Regions from separate parts of the Streptomyces sp. NPDC043876 genome, predicted to be linked through region 2. Evidence: riboswitches for the same ligand, from Rfam matches in the RefSeq annotation. Region 2 holds a riboswitch; the other holds the start of a gene.

Region 1 (4,409 bases), on a different contig from region 2:
GATGCCCACCGCCCAGGCCCGGCGGCTGTGCCCGAACGGGGCGTACCTGGTGCCGCGATTCACCCTGTACCGGGCGGTCAGCGACCTGGTGATGGCGCGGCTGCGGGCGATGTCGCCGCTGGTGGAGCCGCTCAGCCTGGACGAGGCCTTCGTGGACCTGGAGGCCGGTGGGGCCGCCTTCGACGCCGCGGGGGCCCGGGCGGCGGGGGAGCGGCTGCGGGAGGACATCCGGGCGGCGACGGGGCTCAGCGCCTCGGTGGGGCTGGCCGGGTCGAAGATGCTGGCCAAGGTGGCCTCCGAGGGCGCCAAGCCGGACGGGCTGCTGCTGATCGAGCCGGGGACCGAGCGGGAGCTGCTGGCGCCCATGTCGGTACGGACCCTGCCCGGGGTGGGGCCGGCCACGGGGGAGCACCTGCGCCGGGCCGGGATCACCACGGTGGGGGAGCTGGCCGAGGCGGGGGAGGACGAGCTGGTCCGGATGACGGGGCGGGCGCACGGGGTGGCCCTGTACCGGATGGCGCTGGGGCTGGACGACCGGCCGGTGGTCGCGGAGCGGGACGCGAAGTCCGTGTCCGTCGAGGACACCTTCGACGTGGACCTGCACGACCGGGTGCGGATCCGGGGCGAGGTCCAGCGGCTCGCGGAGCGGTGCGTGGTCCGGCTGAGGGCCTCGGGGCACTCCGGCCGCACGATCGTGCTCAAGGTGCGCCGGTACGACTTCTCCACGCTGACCCGGTCGGAGACCCTGCGGGGGCCGACGGACGACCCCGCGGTGGTCCGGGAGGCGGCGGCGCGGCTGCTGGAGGGGGTCGACACCACGGGCGGGGTGCGGCTGCTGGGCGTCGGAGTGTCCGGGCTGGCCGACTTCACCCAGGAGGACCTGTTCGCCCAGGCCGAAGCACAGGCGGAGGCGGAGGCGCGGGCGGAAGCGGAGGCTCAGGCGGAAGCGGAGGCGCGCGCCCAGGCGGACGCCCGGGCAGATGCCCCGGCGGATCCCGGCGGGGGCCCGGCGCGGGTGGGAGTGGATGCGCAGGGGCCGGCTGCGGGTGCGCCGGGGCCGGGTGGGGGCGCCGACGCGGGGGCCTCCGTAGGCGCCGTCACCCAGGACGCCCCCGCTCCGGAGCGGAGCTGGTCGGCGGGGATCGACGTACGGCACGCGGTGTACGGGCCCGGCTGGGTGCAGGGCAGCGGGGTGGGGAGGGTGACCGTCCGCTTCGAGCAGCCGGGATCGGCCCCGGGCCGGGTGCGGACCTTCCGGGTGGACGATCCCGAACTGGAGCCGTCCGATCCGCTGCCGCTGGCCGGGGAACATGCCAAAGAAGACGAAGAAACGGAGTGATCAGCTTTCGTCGCCCGCCAGGCGGCCGAAGTCGCGCTCGCGGTCGCCGTGGTGGAAGTCACTCGGCAAGGTCACGTCCAGGCCGTAGTGGTGGTAGAGCTGGAGTTCCTGCTCCGGCGAGAGGTGGCGGCCGACCCCGAAGTCCGGGGCTTCTTTGATCAGGGAGCGTTCGAAGGGAACCCGCAGGGTGTCGCCCACCACCTCGCTCGGTTCCAGGGGGACGAAGGCGTCCCGGCTGAAGAGGCCGGTCCGTACGGCGGCCCATTCGGGGACGCCCGTGGCATCGTCGAGGTAGACCTCGTCCACGGTGCCGATCTTGGTGCCATTGCGGTCGAACGCCTTGCGGCCGATCAGGCTGCGCGGATCGATGTCGGTCTGCACGGTCGCCTCCTTTTGGTCGCAACTCATCCGTAATGACTACAAAAGTGCATTTCCGCAGTGGGGGCCACTCGAGGAAGGGCCCAGATCCTCGCTGGTAGGCTGGGGAACGGCTGCTGACCCTGTGCGGGAGAGTCCTCCGATCGAGTTCGCCGGAGGCGCCGAAGGAGCAACTCCTCCCCGGAATCTCTCAGGCAGACGTACCGCACGGACGAGGCCACTCTGGAAAGCAGGGCGGGTGACGGACAGCAGTTCCGCCACCCCTCCTCACCGACGGTGAAAGCCGGACCCGCGGGCGATCCCCGCAGGCCCGGTGAAGCTCTCAGGTTGACATGACAGAGGGGGAGGCCGTCCGGGTGCCCGCGCCGTGGTGCCCCTCGCAGGTCGTACGACCAGGAGGCCTCCGTACATGACCGCCAACCGCATTCCGCTCTCCCAGCTGGAGCGAGGCATCCCCTTCGAGCAGCGCCACATCGGCCCGGATGCCGAGGCGCAGGCGAAGATGCTGGCCCAGGTGGGCTACGGCTCCCTGGACGAGCTGACCGCCGCCGCGGTGCCGGACGTCATCAAGAGCGCCGAGGCGCTGGACCTCCCCGAGGCCCGCACCGAGGCCGAGGTGCTCGCCGAGCTGCGTCTCCTCGCCGACCGCAACCAGGTCCTGAGGCCGATGATCGGCCTCGGGTACTACGGCACCTTCACGCCGCCGGTCATCCTGCGCAACGTCATGGAGAACCCGGCCTGGTACACGGCGTACACGCCCTACCAGCCCGAGATCTCGCAGGGGCGCCTCGAAGCCCTGCTGAACTTCCAGACCGTCGTGGCCGACCTGACCGGTCTGCCGACCTCCGGCGCCTCCCTGCTCGACGAGGGCACCGCGGCCGCCGAGGCCATGCAGCTCGCCCGCCGCGTGGGCAAGGTCAAGGACGGCGTCTTCCTCATCGACGCCGACACGCTGCCGCAGACGATCGCGGTCATCCAGACGCGCGCCGAGCCCACCGGGGTCGAGGTCGTCGTCGCCGACCTGTCCGGGGGCATCCCGGCCGAGGTCGCCGAGCGCGGCGTCTTCGGCGTGCTGCTCCAGTACCCGGGCGCCTCCGGCGCGGTCCGCGACATCAAGCCGGTCATCGACCAGGCGCACGAGCTGGGCGCGATCGTCACCGTCGCCGCCGACCTGCTCGCGCTGACCCTGCTCACCTCCCCGGGCGCGCTCGGCGCGGACATCGCCATCGGCACCACCCAGCGCTTCGGCGTCCCGATGGGCTTCGGCGGTCCGCACGCCGGTTACATGGCCGTCCAGGACAAGCACGCCCGCTCGCTGCCCGGCCGCCTGGTCGGCGTCTCGGTGGACGCCGACGGGAACAAGGCCTACCGCCTGGCCCTGCAGACCCGCGAGCAGCACATCCGCCGCGAGAAGGCCACCAGCAACATCTGTACCGCGCAGGTGCTGCTCGCCGTCATGGCCGCCATGTACGCCGTCTACCACGGCCCCGACGGCCTGCGGACGATCGCCCGCCGCACCCACCGCTACGCCGCCCTGCTCGCCGGGGGCCTGACGGCCGGCGGGGTCGAGCTGGTCCACGGCTCGTACTTCGACACCGTCACCGCGCGGGTGCCCGGCACGGCCGCCGACGTCGTGGCCGCGGCCCGCGCGGCCGGGGTCAACCTGCACCTGGTCGACGGCGACCACGTCTCCGTCTCCTGCGACGAGACGACCCTGCGCGCCGACATCGACGCCGTGTGGGCCGCCTTCGGCGTCACCGCGGACATCGAGGCCCTGGACGAGACCACCGCGGACGCGCTGCCCGAGGGGCTGCTGCGCTCCGACGCGTACCTGAGCCACCCGGTCTTCCACCAGCACCGCTCCGAGACCGCGATGCTGCGCTACCTGCGCAAGCTCTCGGACAAGGACTACGCGCTGGACCGCGGCATGATCCCGCTGGGCTCCTGCACCATGAAGCTCAACGCGACCACCGAGATGGAGTCGGTCACCTGGCCCGAGTTCGGCCAGCTGCACCCCTTCGCCCCGGTCGAGCAGGCCGAGGGCTACCTCACGCTCATCACCGAGCTGGAGGAACGTCTCTGCGAGGTCACCGGCTACGACAAGGTCTCCCTCCAGCCCAACGCCGGATCCCAGGGCGAGCTGGCCGGTCTCCTCGCCGTCCGGGCGTACCACCGGGCCAACGGCGACGAGCAGCGCACCGTCTGCCTGATCCCCTCCTCCGCGCACGGCACCAACGCCGCCAGCGCCGTGATGGCGGGCATGAAGGTCGTCGTCGTCAAGACGGCGGACGACGGCGAGGTCGACGCCGCCGACCTGCGGGCCAAGATCGAGCAGTACCGCGACGAGCTCGCCGTGCTGATGATCACCTACCCGTCCACCCACGGCGTCTTCGAGGAGCACGTCGCCGACATCTGCGCCCAGGTGCACGACGCGGGCGGCCAGGTCTACGTGGACGGCGCCAACCTCAACGCCCTGGTCGGCCTCGCCAAGCCGGGTCACTTCGGCGGCGACGTCTCGCACCTGAACCTGCACAAGACCTTCTGCATCCCGCACGGCGGCGGCGGCCCGGGCGTCGGCCCGGTCGGTGTCCGGGCGCACCTGGCCCCGTACCTGCCGAACCACCCGCTCCAGCCCACCGCGGGTCCGGAGACGGGCGTCGGCCCGATCTCGGCCGCTCCGTGGGGTTCGGCG
Region 2 (4,409 bases):
CGAACTCCGGCTTCAGCGCGGCGGCGATGATCTCGGCCACCTCGGTGAAGTCCTCGGCGCCGAAACCGCGCGTGGCCAGGGCCGGGGTGCCGATCCGCAGGCCCGAGGTGACCATCGGAGGCCGCGGGTCGTTCGGGATGGCGTTCCGGTTGACCGTGATGCCGATCTCGTGCAGCCGGTCCTCGGCCTGCTGGCCGTCCAGCTCGGAGTCGCGCAGGTCGACCAGGACCAGGTGGACGTCCGTACCGCCGGACAGCACCGAGACGCCGACCTTGGTGACGTCCTCGCGCACCAGGCGCGCGGCGATGATCTTCGCGCCCTCCAGGGTGCGCTCCTGGCGCTCCTTGAACTCGGGCGAGGCCGCGACCTTGAAGGAGACCGCCTTGGCCGCGATCACGTGCTCCAGCGGGCCGCCCTGCTGACCCGGGAAGACCGCGGAGTTGATCTTCTTGGCCAGTTCCTGCGTGGACAGGATCACGCCGCCGCGCGGACCGCCGAGGGTCTTGTGCGTGGTGGTGGTGACGACGTGGGCGTGCGGCACCGGGTTGGGGTGCAGGCCCGCGGCGACCAGACCGGCGAAGTGCGCCATGTCGACCATCAGGTACGCGCCGACCTCGTCCGCGATGCGGCGGAAGGCGGCGAAGTCCAGCTGGCGCGGGTAGGCGGACCAGCCCGCGACGATCATCTGCGGCTTGGACTCCTTGGCGAGGCGCTCGACCTCGGCCATGTCCACGCGGCCGGTCTCGTCGACGTGGTACGGGACCACGTTGTAGAGCTTGCCGGAGAAGTTGATCTTCATGCCGTGGGTCAGGTGACCGCCGTGGGCCAGGTTCAGGCCCATGATCGTGTCGCCCGGCTTCAGCAGCGCGAACATCGCGGCCGCGTTGGCCTGCGCACCGGAGTGCGGCTGCACGTTCGCGGCCTCGGCGCCGAACAGCGCCTTGATCCGGTCGATCGCGATCTGCTCGACCACGTCGACGTGCTCGCAGCCGCCGTAGTAGCGGCGGCCGGGGTAGCCCTCGGCGTACTTGTTGGTCAGGACCGAGCCCTGGGCCTCCATGACGGCGACCGGAGCGAAGTTCTCCGACGCGATCATTTCCAGGGTGGACTGCTGGCGCACGAGCTCGGCGTCGACGGCGGCGGCGACGTCGGGGTCGAGCTCGTGCAGCGGGGTGTTGAGAACAGACATCAGGATCCCCTGGGGTGTCAGTTGTCGGAGTGGGTGAGCGCGGCGTACTCCTCGGCGGAGAGCAGGTCGGCCGGCTCGTCCGTGATGCGCACCTTGAACAGCCAGCCACCCTCGAAGGGAGCGGTGTTGACCAGCGCAGGGTCGTCCACGACGTCCTGGTTGAACTCGACGATCTCGCCCGTGACGGGGGAGTACAGGTCGCTGACCGACTTGGTCGACTCCAGCTCGCCGCAGGTCTCGCCCGCGGTCACCTGGGCGCCCGCCTCGGGCAGCTGGGCGTAGACGACGTCACCGAGCGCGTTGGCCGCGAACTCCGTGATGCCGACCGTCGCGACGCCGTCCACGGCGTCCGACAGCCACTCGTGCTCCTTGCTGTAACGCAGCTGCTGGGGGTTGCTCATGACCTGATTCTCCTGGATGCGGGGGAGTGCTGATGGACAGGGGTCTCACGGGGTGGGACGTGCGGTGCCCCGTGCGCCGACGTGTGTTCCGCGGGCTGCGCTGCGGGCTTCCCGGTGGGGGGAAGCGTCACTTCTGACGCTTGTAGAAGGGCAGGGCCACGACCTCGTACGGCTCATGCGTACCGCGAATGTCCACTCCGACGCCGGAGGTGCCCGGTGCGGCGTGCGACGCGTCGACGTACGCCATCGCGATGGGCTTGCCCAGCGTCGGGGACGGGGCGCCCGAGGTGACCTCGCCGATGACCTGGCCGTCGGCCACGACCGGGAACCCGGCGCGCGGGACGCGGCGGCCCTCGGCGATCAGGCCGACCAGCTTGCGCGGGGCGGCGGAGGCGGCGCGCTCGGCGGCGGCCTCCAGGGCGGCGCGGCCGACGAAGTCGCCCTCCTTCTCGAACTTCACGACCCGGCCCAGACCCGCGTCGAACGGGGTCAGCGCGGTCGTCAGCTCGTGCCCGTACAGCGGCATGCCCGCCTCCAGGCGCAGCGTGTCGCGGCAGGACAGACCGCACGGAATCAGGCCGGCGCCCTCGCCCGCCTTGGTCAGCGCCTGCCACAGCTCCACGGCGTGCTCGGGGGCGACGAACAGCTCGAAGCCGTCCTCACCGGTGTAACCGGTGCGCGCGATCAGCGCGGGCACCCCGGCGACCGTGCCGGGCAGACCGGCGTAGTACTTCAGCCCGTCCAGGTCGGCGTCGGTGAGCGACTTCAGGATGGCCGGGGACTGCGGTCCCTGGACCGCGAGCAGCGCGTAGGCGTCGCGGTCGTCGCGGACCTCGGCGTCGAAGCCGGCGGCGCGCTCGGTGATCGCGTCGAGGACGACCTGGGCGTTGGAGGCGTTGGCGACGACCATGAACTCGGTCTCACCGAGGCGGTAGACGATCAGGTCGTCGAGGATGCCGCCGTCCTCGCGGCAGATGTGCGTGTACCGGGCCCGGCCGACGCCCACCGTGGAGATGTTCCCGACCAGCGCGTGGTCCAGGACCTTGACGGCCTCGGGGCCGGTCAGCGTGATCTCGCCCATGTGGGACAGGTCGAACAGGCCGGCCCGGGTGCGGACGGCGTTGTGCTCGTCGCGCTCGCTGCCGTAGCGCAGCGGCATGTCCCAGCCCGCGAAGTCGGTCATGGTCGCACCGAGCGAACGGTGCAGCGCATCGAGGGCGGTCAGGCGGGGGGCAGTGCTCATGGGTGTGGCTCCCAAGGTCCCGGGGCATCGACAGGGCATCGACATGACATGACGAGGAGGATCCTCCCCATCTGTCATCGGAACCTGAGAGGTTCGCCGGGAGTTCCTCGATTCGCACCGAAGTTCCCCGACTTGCACCTTGGGTGGAGCGCGTACCGCCCAGGGGGCGGTACGGACTCGCTTTTCAGATCTGCCTCATCCACGCGGTACGGGGCCTGAGAGATTCAAGGGAGGGTCTTGCTCCTTCGGCGCCCGGGGTGCGCAGCAACTCCCGGGACTCTCCCGCGCGGATTCAAGCGGCCTTTATGCAGTTGGGTCCAGATGGCGCACATCATTGCACGGCCGGGGCCCGCATGGGCGTGCGGGCCCCGGATCGGGCCGCCGGACCCGCACCCGGTCCGACGACCCGACCGGAACCATGTCCACCGCATTACCGTCTCTTTACACTCAGGGGGCAAGGGTCCTGGTGACCCGATCCGGGGGAGGCGATCACTGTGCGCAGATTCGGTGCGGCGGCGGGGACGACGGCGGCGGGAGCGGTGGCGGCGCGGGTGCCGGGAGCGCGTGCGGCGGCGGGCGGCGCGGCGGGCCGGCCGGAGCGCCGACCGCGGGACACCGCCGGCCCCGGACCCGCGGCCCGCGCGGCCGTACGGGACCTGCGCGGCCGGGGCCCGGTCCGCGGCGGCCCGGCCCGCCTCCGCTTCGCCGAGGGCGACATCGTCGTCGTGTCCGGCCTGCCCGGCGGCGGCAAGAGCACCCTCATCAAGCGCGCCGTCGCGGGCGGCGGCATCGACTCCCAGGACGCCCGCGAGCGCTGGGAGCACCGGATGCCCCGCGCGCTGCCCTACGCCGCCTACCGGCCCCTGGTGCGCGCCGCGCACTACTGGGGGCTGTGGCGCGTGCTGCGCTCGGGGGACTCCGCCGTCGTCCACGACTGCGGCACGCAGACCTGGGTCCGGGCGCTGCTCGCCGGGGCCGCCCGCCGCCGCGGCCGCGACCTGCACCTGGTGCTGCTCGACGCCACCGCCGAGGAGGCCCTGGCCGGGCAGGCGGCCCGGGGGCGCGGCGTGTCGGCGTACGCCTTCGCCCGGCACCGCGGCGCGGTCGCCCGGCTGGTGCGCGAGGCCGAAGCGGGCCGGCTCCCGGCGGGCTGCGCCTCCGCCGTCCTGCTCGACCGGGCGGCGGCGGCCCGGGTGACCCGGATCGGCTTCGGCGCGGGCCCCGCGACGCACTAGCCTCGGCGGTGACCGGTCCCCCGCAGTGACGGGACCGGCACGGACACGGGGAGACACGGGCATGCAGGGCAGCGGCTGGCCGGCCAACGAACTGGAAGCGGTCCTGGGTACGGCGATGGGCGACCCGGGAGCCGGGCCGCGGATCCTGGAGACCCTGGCCCGCAGCGAGGTCTGGGTACCGCTCCCCGCGGGCGGCGGCCCCGGCTCGGCGGCCCTGGACCTGCCCACCATGGACATCGGCGGCGCCGCCTACGTGCCCGTCTACAGCTCCGAGGCCCAGTTCCGGGCCTGCGTCGGCCCCGGCATGGACTTCGCCGTCGCCCCCGCCGTCGCGTTCGCCC

Evidence for each region. Region 2 has a riboswitch for glycine ahead of gcvT (glycine cleavage system aminomethyltransferase GcvT). Riboswitches for the same ligand answer to the same signal wherever they lie in the genome.
Region 1: it holds a riboswitch for glycine, as region 2 does, so the genes downstream of both, gcvP (aminomethyl-transferring glycine dehydrogenase) here and gcvT (glycine cleavage system aminomethyltransferase GcvT) in region 2, are expected to answer to the same signal.

What each region holds. Positions count from the first base shown of each region.
Region 1 is NZ_JBWKDV010000008.1:430,186-434,594, reverse strand. It holds gene AC0693_RS26025 (DNA polymerase IV) at 1-1,339, shown strand, start outside; gene AC0693_RS26020 (PRC-barrel domain-containing protein) at 1,340-1,720, opposite strand; glycine riboswitch at 1,835-1,933, shown strand; gene gcvP (aminomethyl-transferring glycine dehydrogenase) at 2,127-4,409, shown strand, end outside.
Region 2 is NZ_JBWKDV010000009.1:179,803-184,211, forward strand. It holds gene glyA (serine hydroxymethyltransferase) at 1-1,189, opposite strand, end outside; gene gcvH (glycine cleavage system protein GcvH) at 1,207-1,590, opposite strand; gene gcvT (glycine cleavage system aminomethyltransferase GcvT) at 1,718-2,833, opposite strand; glycine riboswitch at 3,028-3,128, opposite strand; gene AC0693_RS26865 (AAA family ATPase) at 3,373-4,068, shown strand; gene AC0693_RS26870 (enhanced serine sensitivity protein SseB) at 4,130-4,409, shown strand, end outside.